One region of the Photobacterium sp. ABD4_091 genome, then DNA from elsewhere that is predicted to be linked to it. Evidence: riboswitches for the same ligand, from Rfam matches in the RefSeq annotation. Region 1 holds a riboswitch; each other region holds the start of a gene.

Region 1 (2,202 bases):
TAAAAGAAATACGCAATTGGCAGGGCCGGTACTAAGTAGATAGACCAAGCTATTGGTCCCCAGTGGAACAAGCCGTAAGTTGCCGCCCAGCGGACCGCTTCTTCACTGCCAGGCTCTAACTGGAACGGCGGCGCCTGGTAGTAATACGCCCACTCGATGGTTCCCCAGTAAAGAATACTGGCACCGATACCACCACAGAACAGCATGGCCGCCCACGACGCCGTCGTAAACTCGGGCTGCTCATCAGGATCACCCAGTTTGATTTGGCCGATATCGGAAAAAACGATGTAGATCATAAAGAAGAATGCACCGACACCGAGCGCCAAATAGAGGAAACCGAGTTTATCGGTCATAAACGTTTTGGCGATAGCAATCCATTCTGCCCCTTGCACCGGGAACAGCAGCAAGGGCACCACAACCGAGATCAACATCCCCAGCGCCCCGAAGAACGTCGGTTTATCGATCAATTCAAAGTGTTTGCGAGAAAACACGTTAGCTCCTTAAAGTTAAAACCCTGCAATGGGTAAAATGGATAATCCGAGGAAAGGGCCAACGCTTCAAACCAAGATTCTAATCATGGCGATGAAAAAAGCTGATTATTAGCTGACATAAATATTCAGCCGTATATAATGTTAGACTTATGGCCGCAATCCAGTAGGATTGACGGTGATAAACCCTAAATCAGTAGAGGCGCGCTGCCTATAAGTAAACGTGTGGAGGGTGATACCTGTGAAGCCGGAGAAAGGAGTCAGCGCCGAAGTGACTGCAGCCATCAACTCAGTCGCTGGGTCTGTGTCGAATAGGCACAGAACTGCCATAGTATTTACCTATGGAGCGCTACCTGAGGGGGTAACAAGTCTTCTTTTTCTGCGTCTTAGTTACACTTCCTTTCGGTAGATCTCCACCTGAAACACATAGGTGTGATGAGATCATGAACCTTGTCGATTTTTCGGACTCGCTAATGTCCGTTATCCCTGCCATGCTGGCTGTTATCCTTGCGGTCACCACCAGGCGGGTTTTGCTTTCCCTCGGAACGGGTATCTTTGCCGGTGCAATGATGCTGAACCAATATTCTCCGCTTGAATCCCTGCAATACCTGGCCGGCAAAGTGCTGGCTATTGTATGGGTCGACGGCGCGATGAACAGCGATAACGTCAATATGATCATCTTCATGTTGCTGCTTGGCGCGCTGATCAGCCTGATGAGTGTTTCCGGTGCTACCCAAGCGTTCGCCGACTGGGCAGCGGTACGCTGTAAAGACCGCCGCAGTGCCAAGTCACTGACGGGTTTGATGGTATTCATCTTCTTTATCGACGACTTCTTCCACAGCCTATCGGTGGGTGCTATCTGCCGCCCAGTGACTGACCGATTCAATATCTCTCGTGCCAAACTCGCTTACCTGCTGGACTCCACAGCAGCACCAGTTTGTGTATTGATGCCTATCTCTTCATGGGGTGCCTACATCATTGCGCTGGTTGGTGGCATCATGGTGGCACACGGCGTGACCGACCAGAGCCCTATCTCAGCGTTTGTCGAAATGATGCCGATGAACCTTTACGCGGTTTTCACCCTGGTGATGGTGCTGTGTGTAATTGCATTCCAGCTTGATATCGGCCCAATGCGCAAGCATGAGAAGTGGGCGCTTGAAGGCAAGCTGTGGGATGAATCAAAAGGCAAGCCAGCAGGCCTGGATGTAGAAGCGCCAGAGTCAGCCAAAGGCGGCATGATTGATATGGTACTGCCTATCCTGACCCTGACTATGGCAACCGTATTTTTCATGGTGCAGTCAGGTGCGGATGTACTGGCTGCCAACGGAGAAGCCTTCAGTGTGATCGGCTCTTTTGAGAACACCGATGTAGGCTCATCGCTAGTATACGGTGCGATCTGCAGCTTGGTAGCCTCTATCGGCCTTGCCCTTCGCTTGAAGCTAGATGCAGGCAGCTGGATGAAAGCCGCCCCACAAGGCATTTCAGCGATGATGCCCGCTATCATTATCCTATTCTTTGCCTGGACGATTGGCGCCGTTGTGCGTGACATGCAAACCGGTATTTACCTGGCTTCAATGTCCAACGGCAACCTGCCGGTTGAGCTGCTTCCTGCGGTTGTCTTCCTGCTGTCTTGTGCCATGGCATTTGCTACCGGTACCAGCTGGGGTACGTTTGGCATCATGTTACCGCTAGCGGGTGATATTGCCGCGGCCAG
Region 2 (2,202 bases), on a different contig from region 1:
TAAATCAATAGTTTGAATTATTACTTGATGATATTTTATATAAATAAAAAAACCCGGCAAAAGCCGGGTTTTTAAAGGTGTTTTCAATAGTACTTGAATTACTTGATTTCAAACTCTTCTAGAGATTTACCTTCATCAAGTGCTTTTTTCAGCGCGCTTGGAGTACGGCCTTGGCCAGTCCAAGTTTTCTCTTCACCATTTTCGTCAAGGAAACGGTATTTTGCAGGACGCTGTGCACGTTTTGCTTTAGGTGCTTTATTTAGAGTTGCTAGAAGCTCTTCTGGGTCAATACCGTCGGCTAGAAGCATTTCACGGTATTGCGCTAGTTTTTCTGTACGTTCTTTTTCTTTAGCAACTTCTTCAGCTTCAGCTTCTTCACGCTCAGAAACTACAGTTTGAAGCTTTTCTAATGCTTCTTGTAGTTGCTCAAGAGAATATTCACGAGAAAGTGCGCGAAGGCTGCGAAGGTTAAGTAGCGCTTTCATTGCATCAGACATTTTTAATTTCCTGTAGGTCCAAAACTATAAAATAATAATAGCAGTGCCAAATCAATAATTGCAATAATAATACTTTTAGTACGGCGATGCCAAATAAAAAATGAAGGGTATATTTATTTTTTTGCAATTTATCGGGTTCATTTCTCATTTGCAATAAAATGTAATGGTCAGGCTAAGTAAATATTCTTATCCAAAATCATCTTTTGTTGATAAATATTTGCCATCAATTTCATATGTGAAAGGTATAATAAACTGCTTTTAAGTGGGTGTTTTTTGTACTGAGCAGCAAGACTATTCACTATTTTTGTCATTTTTTTCATCTTAACTTGTTGCATTTGGATATCTATTCCGTAGAATTGACCAGACCTAGACTAAGGGTAGAGGCGCATCGTCTATTAGTAGTAAATCGGAGGGTGATTCCGATGAGGATTTACGAAAGGAGCCGTTGCCGAAGTAAGCTCGGATTATCAAGCCAGCTTGCTGGGGTTGTCACCGAATAGGGACAACACTGCCATAGTATATAATTACATTAACTATGGAGCGCTACTGTGAAGTCGGGAAAGGGTAACATCTCTTCCTTATGCACTTCTATACACGACACGATGTCGAGTAAACAGTAGATCTCCAACCAGGATCGGTTGTAGTCGAGATCATGAATATTGTAGATTTTTCACACTCCGCCATGTCGTTGTTGCCACCTTTGGTTGCACTTGGCCTGGCTATCCTTACACGTCGTGTTTTAGTTTCATTGGGTGTCGGTGTCCTACTGGGCGCATTCCTGCTAACTGATTTTTCAATCGGTGGCACGGCATCTTATATCGGAACCACAGTGACTGGCCTGTTTATTGACGATGGTGCCATCAACAGCTGGAACATGAGTATTGTCGCCTTCCTTATTTTGCTGGGTATGACCACAGCGCTACTGACACTTTCTGGCGGTACTCGTGCTTTTGCTGAATGGGCGCAGACTAAAATCAAGAGCAAGCGCGGGGCAAAGCTGCTGGCTGCTTTCTTGGGCGTGTTCATTTTCGTCGATGATTACTTTAATAGCCTGGCTGTTGGCTCTATTTCCCGCCCAGTGACGGACCGTTTCTACGTGTCTCGCGCTAAACTGGCGTATATCCTTGATTCCACCGCAGCGCCAATGTGTGTATTGATGCCAGCTTCTAGCTGGGGTGCATACATTATTACCCTTATCGGCGGTATCTTGGTGTCGCACGGCGTAACTGAATACTCCCCGCTTGGCGCTTTCATGCAGCTGGCACCAATGAACTTTTATGCAGTATTTGCACTGCTGATGGTATTCGTGGTGGCTTGGTTCCAAATTGATGTGGGCCCAATGAGAAAGCACGAGCTAGAAGCAAGCCATTGCCGTGGCTTTGATGAAGGTGACGAGGATAGCCGTGCAAAAGACCTAAACGACGAGCTGGAAATTGAAGAGAGCAAGAATGGCCGCGTTGCTGACCTTGTGATGCCAATCGTCACCCTGATTGTAGCGACCTTCTTCTTCATGTTATTTACCGGCTACCAGGCACTAGCGGCTGACGGCCTTGACTTCAGTATTTTGGGCGCCTTTGAAAATACCGATGTGGGTATGTCTTTGGTATACGGTGGCCTGGTTGGCTTTGCCGCAGCACTTATTCCTGTACTGCGCCAGCGTATCCCAATGGCCGATGTATCATCTACTTTGTGGATTGGTGCCAAG
Region 3 (2,202 bases), on a different contig from region 1:
GCCTAAGACTAGGCTCTGGTCGAGGAACCAACTCTGTACCGGGGCCTGGCGGCCCTGGATTTTAGCCACCGCTTTTTCGGAGAACGTCAGTGGCGACAATCCCGGAACACAAGACAGGCATTTCTGGCTGCCTGAATACACGGCATCCAGCTGCCACTCATCCACCAGCAACGGGACGCCACCTAGCGAGGTAACCGCATCCACGATTGTCAGGCAGTCATGCTCACGGGCTAGTTTGGCAATCGCCTCGGCATCGCTCAGTGCACCGGTAGAGGTCTCGGCATGGACAAAGGCCACGATTTTCGCATCTGGGTTGCTTTCCAGTGCCTGGGCGACCAAACCGGGATCAACCGGCTCGCCCCAATTATTATCGACCATCACAGCAACGCCGCCGCAGCGCTCGACATTCTCACGCATCCGGTCACCAAACACACCATTGCGGCAGACAATCACCTTGTCGCCAGGCTCGACCAAGTTCACAAAGCAAGCTTCCATCCCGGCACTGCCCGGGGCAGAGACCGCGATCGTAAAGGTATTCTGGGTCTGGAAGGCATATTGCAGCAGCTGTTTGAGTTCATCCATCATACCGATGAATAGCGGGTCTAAATGCCCGATGGTCGGACGGCTCAGCGCCTGCAGTACCTGCGGATAGATATCAGACGGGCCGGGTCCCATCAAGGTTCGTTGTGGTGGGTAGAAGCTACCAATGGTCATTATTGTTTTCCTCCCTGGCGGTAAGCATGGACAGTCAATCGTTATTGTAAGGTACTGATTGACTATATCAGCAATAGGTTAATTATGCTTATACCAAATCGTAACTACCTTCTAGCACATAGATTCCTTCAATATTTGTGACAATTTTTTGCAAAATTTATGCATATTTTATTTCTATGTAATTGACAACATACCTGCAAATCCGGTTCAATGTAGATCGTTTTTTGTTCATCCTGAGGAAAGGTTTTCCCCAGGTGAAGACAGAAGAGGAGCGTTACCCAGGTATCTAGGATTGCGGGGCCCCACCCCGAAGCAGTCTGGAGAGGGGGAGTAACGCCGAGATACAGCATGACAGGGGGCATGGTGTATCGGCTACGAAGGTTGAATCCTTCTGGCTGTCATCTATTCATCATGGTAATGAGTAGATGGGGAGCTTCTGGTTGTTGTACCGGTTTACATCTTACCGTTTTGCTCTCCTGACTTTTGTCGGGATCACCATCCCGAGCCCCCTGTTAATTGCGTTTATACTCTTTATTACTGGGAGACTCGTTGTGAGCTTTGTCGAAAATAACTTTACTGTTCCTCCACCGATAACCGTAGCGAAATTTGGCGGTACTAGCGTAGCCGATCATGCCGCCATGAGCCGAAGTGCCTCGATCATCAAGGACAACCCTGCTGCCAAAGTAGTTTTGATCAGTGCCTGTTCCGGCGTTACCAACCTGTTAGTTGAACTTGCAAACGGAATTGCCGATAACGAGCAGCGCTCCCAACGGCTACATAAATTGACCTCTATCCACCAGGACATTATCGACAAGCTGGCTCAGCCAGGTACTGTTGCTGGCCACATAGAACAACTTATCAATAACGTGGCAAGCCTAGCCGAACAGGCCGCCGAAGCACCATCGACCAAGCTGACCGATCAGCTGGTTGCTCATGGTGAACTGTTGTCGACGCACTTATTTACCCAAATTCTCAACGAAATGGGGGCGACTGCCCAACGTTTCGATATTCGCTCTGTCATGCGTACCGACAGCCAGTTCGGCAAAGCCATCCCGGAAGTCGACACCATCCGCCAGCTGGCTGATGACAAGCTCCAGCCCCTGCTGGCAGGCGAGGCGGTAATCGTCTCCCAAGGCTTTATCGGCTCAGACAGCAACGGTGAAACCACGACCCTAGGCCGTGGTGGCAGTGATTACAGCGCCGCCCTTGTAGCCGAGGCCATCAGTGCCGGAACCCTTGAGATCTGGACTGACGTACCGGGCATGTACACGACCGACCCGCGTATCACTGCCAATGCCAAGCCAATCAGCGAGATCAGCTTCAGCGAAGCCTCTGAAATGGCCAATTTCGGCGCCAAGATCCTGCACCCCTCGACCCTGCTACCAGCGGTCCGCCAGCAGATCCCGGTTTTCATCGGCTCCTCAAAAGCGCCTGAGCAAGGCGGTACCTGGATACGCCAGAAAGTCAGCGAGCCACCGAAATTCAGGG
Region 4 (2,202 bases), 360 kb from region 1:
GCAGGCAGCATAAACACCGGCAAGCGGTCATTCATCACCTGGCTAATATAGTCCCCAGTACCCAGAGACTTACAGATATCACCCAAGGTCCATGCCAATAGCAAGATAACCAAAATTAGCATGATCCGCTGCATTCCCGACACAAAAGTGTTGAAGGCTGTCGAGGCGGTCATAGTTTTGGTGTAGGCGTAGTAGGCAATCGCCGTTACCGAAGCAATCAGATAGCTGGTGCCAAGCGATGCTCGGATCACCGGGCCATTGATAGTGCCATGCAGATGGTAGTTATAAGTGAATAGTGCGATCAGCGAGCCGAACAGTACCGCCAGCGGCAATACAATCAGCGAGATACGGCCTGATTTCACCTGTTGGTCATTCTCAGGCTGTACGCTCACCTCAGCCTGCTGGCGCGCTTGTTGCTCGGCTTCGGCCATTGGCCCCCAGTCTTTTTTCAGCACCGCGTAGACAGGTACACTGAACAGTGCCAGCAAGGCATAGAGCTGGTAAGGGATCACCTGAAGGAAAGTCGCAAAGCCATCAACTGGCTGGCCCATGTTATCGAATGCGTTCTCAATCAGACCCTGCGAGTAGACACCCCAGCTGATAATCGGGATCAGCACACAGATTGGTGACGAGGTCGAATCGATGATAAATGCCAGTTTCTCCTTGCTCAGCTTGAGCTTGTTGTAAATTGGCGAGAACATCGGGCCAAGAATAAGCGAGTTGCCCGAGTCGGTAAAAAACACCCCGATCCCGGTTGCCCAGGTGGCGAGCTGGGCTTTCAATGGTGATGACACATAGCGGGTCGCCATGGTCGAAAACGCTGCCATACCACCGCTTTGCTCGACCAGGTAGATAAAGCCGGAAATAATGGTAATAACAATAATGATCTGTGCGTTGCTGCCCGATGCAAGCTGTGTGAACGGCCCATCAGACAAGAACATCAACGCAGTATCAACAGGGTGACCCTTGGTTAAGATCAGCATGCCGCTGATCACTGCAACGCCCAGGGCCAAAACAACATGCCGAGTGGTAAAGGCGAGTATCAGCGCCAGCACCGCGGGTACGATGGACAATAATCCGTAATCAGCCATTCGTAGACTTCTCCTATAAAAACAACATCAAGGTATTTGAGTATTTAGAGGAGGGGTGCAAGGAGCACGCGAGCGACAAAGGCTGTACGAAATCGGTAGGCGAACTTACCTGTTCGAAAACAAAAATTGCTGTAGCTCTCCATCCGGGTAGGCCCGAGATGACAGTGCTGCTCCTATTAAGAACAACCCCAGCAGTTTGGCTGACGACCAAAACCACTTCGGCATTGACTCCTTTCGCTTAGCTTCACCGGCTGTCGACCTTCACTAAACTACTCTTAGGCAATGCGCCTCTACGTTGCAGGCAGTGAATAACCACCCGCTTTGTATTGAATAAAACACAAAAACGCATAATCCAAATCAACTTGACGCCACAACGTGACAAAGATCACATTATATATTTTATTAAACACATGATTAACAAAACATTGAACTAGCAGTTACCAGGCTTGCAGCAACAATAACCACAATGGCTATTTTTTGCTTTCAGACGGTAAGTCTCTTATCAATATTTATCTGGAGTGGCTGTAACGTTGTCGGGAATAGACTGAGAGAGACCTGAGATGAAATCTAGATAAAGCGGCAAAGATGCAGGTTCAGGCTGCATATTTACCCAAAATTAGCCCAATTTACCTAAATAGAAAGAGTACAAATGATGTTGAGGAGGCGTTGGGGTCATATGTAACAGGCAAAAAAAATGCTGGCCTAAGCCAGCATTTTCTTCAAATAAGTTCGATGACTTATAGAGTAACTACGTTAGCAGCTTGAGGACCTTTTTGGCCTTGCTCTACGTCAAAAGAAACTTTCTGACCTTCAGAAAGAGTCTTGAAACCTTCAGAAGCGATAGCGCGGAAGTGTACGAATACGTCTGCACCGCCGTTCTCTTGAGTGATGAAACCGAAACCTTTTTCTTCGTTAAACCACTTAACGATACCAGTAGACTTAGACATGATCTGTCCCTTATGTAAATTCATTTAAACCGCCAACAATAGCGATCAGAAAAAATTGAATTATTAATGTTACGATAAATATAAGGGAAACAGTTAGATACAGTACGAAAACGTAGTTGTATCAGATGGTTTAACTTGTACTTGATGTTGCATTAAATAACTCT

What was found. Region 1 has a riboswitch for lysine ahead of ACXAGQ_RS23850 (Na+/H+ antiporter NhaC family protein). Riboswitches for the same ligand answer to the same signal wherever they lie in the genome.
Region 2: it holds a riboswitch for lysine, as region 1 does, so the genes downstream of both, ACXAGQ_RS02305 (Na+/H+ antiporter NhaC family protein) here and ACXAGQ_RS23850 (Na+/H+ antiporter NhaC family protein) in region 1, are expected to answer to the same signal.
Region 3: it holds a riboswitch for lysine, as region 1 does, so the genes downstream of both, lysC (lysine-sensitive aspartokinase 3) here and ACXAGQ_RS23850 (Na+/H+ antiporter NhaC family protein) in region 1, are expected to answer to the same signal.
Region 4: it holds a riboswitch for lysine, as region 1 does, so the genes downstream of both, ACXAGQ_RS22300 (Na+/H+ antiporter NhaC family protein) here and ACXAGQ_RS23850 (Na+/H+ antiporter NhaC family protein) in region 1, are expected to answer to the same signal.

The regions. Positions count from the first base shown of each region.
Region 1 covers NZ_JBSWWQ010000003.1:536,859-539,060, reverse strand. The annotation lists gene ACXAGQ_RS23855 (BCCT family transporter) at 1-491, opposite strand, end outside; lysine riboswitch at 678-848, shown strand; gene ACXAGQ_RS23850 (Na+/H+ antiporter NhaC family protein) at 932-2,202, shown strand, end outside.
Region 2 covers NZ_JBSWWQ010000001.1:554,539-556,740, reverse strand. The annotation lists gene ACXAGQ_RS02310 (H-NS family histone-like protein) at 99-497, opposite strand; lysine riboswitch at 868-1,051, shown strand; gene ACXAGQ_RS02305 (Na+/H+ antiporter NhaC family protein) at 1,150-2,202, shown strand, end outside.
Region 3 covers NZ_JBSWWQ010000001.1:1,289,326-1,291,527, forward strand. The annotation lists gene ACXAGQ_RS05910 (pyridoxal-phosphate-dependent aminotransferase family protein) at 1-714, opposite strand, end outside; lysine riboswitch at 971-1,158, shown strand; gene lysC (lysine-sensitive aspartokinase 3) at 1,266-2,202, shown strand, end outside.
Region 4 covers NZ_JBSWWQ010000003.1:181,654-183,855, forward strand. The annotation lists gene ACXAGQ_RS22300 (Na+/H+ antiporter NhaC family protein) at 1-1,091, opposite strand, end outside; lysine riboswitch at 1,216-1,392, opposite strand; gene cspE (transcription antiterminator/RNA stability regulator CspE) at 1,829-2,038, opposite strand.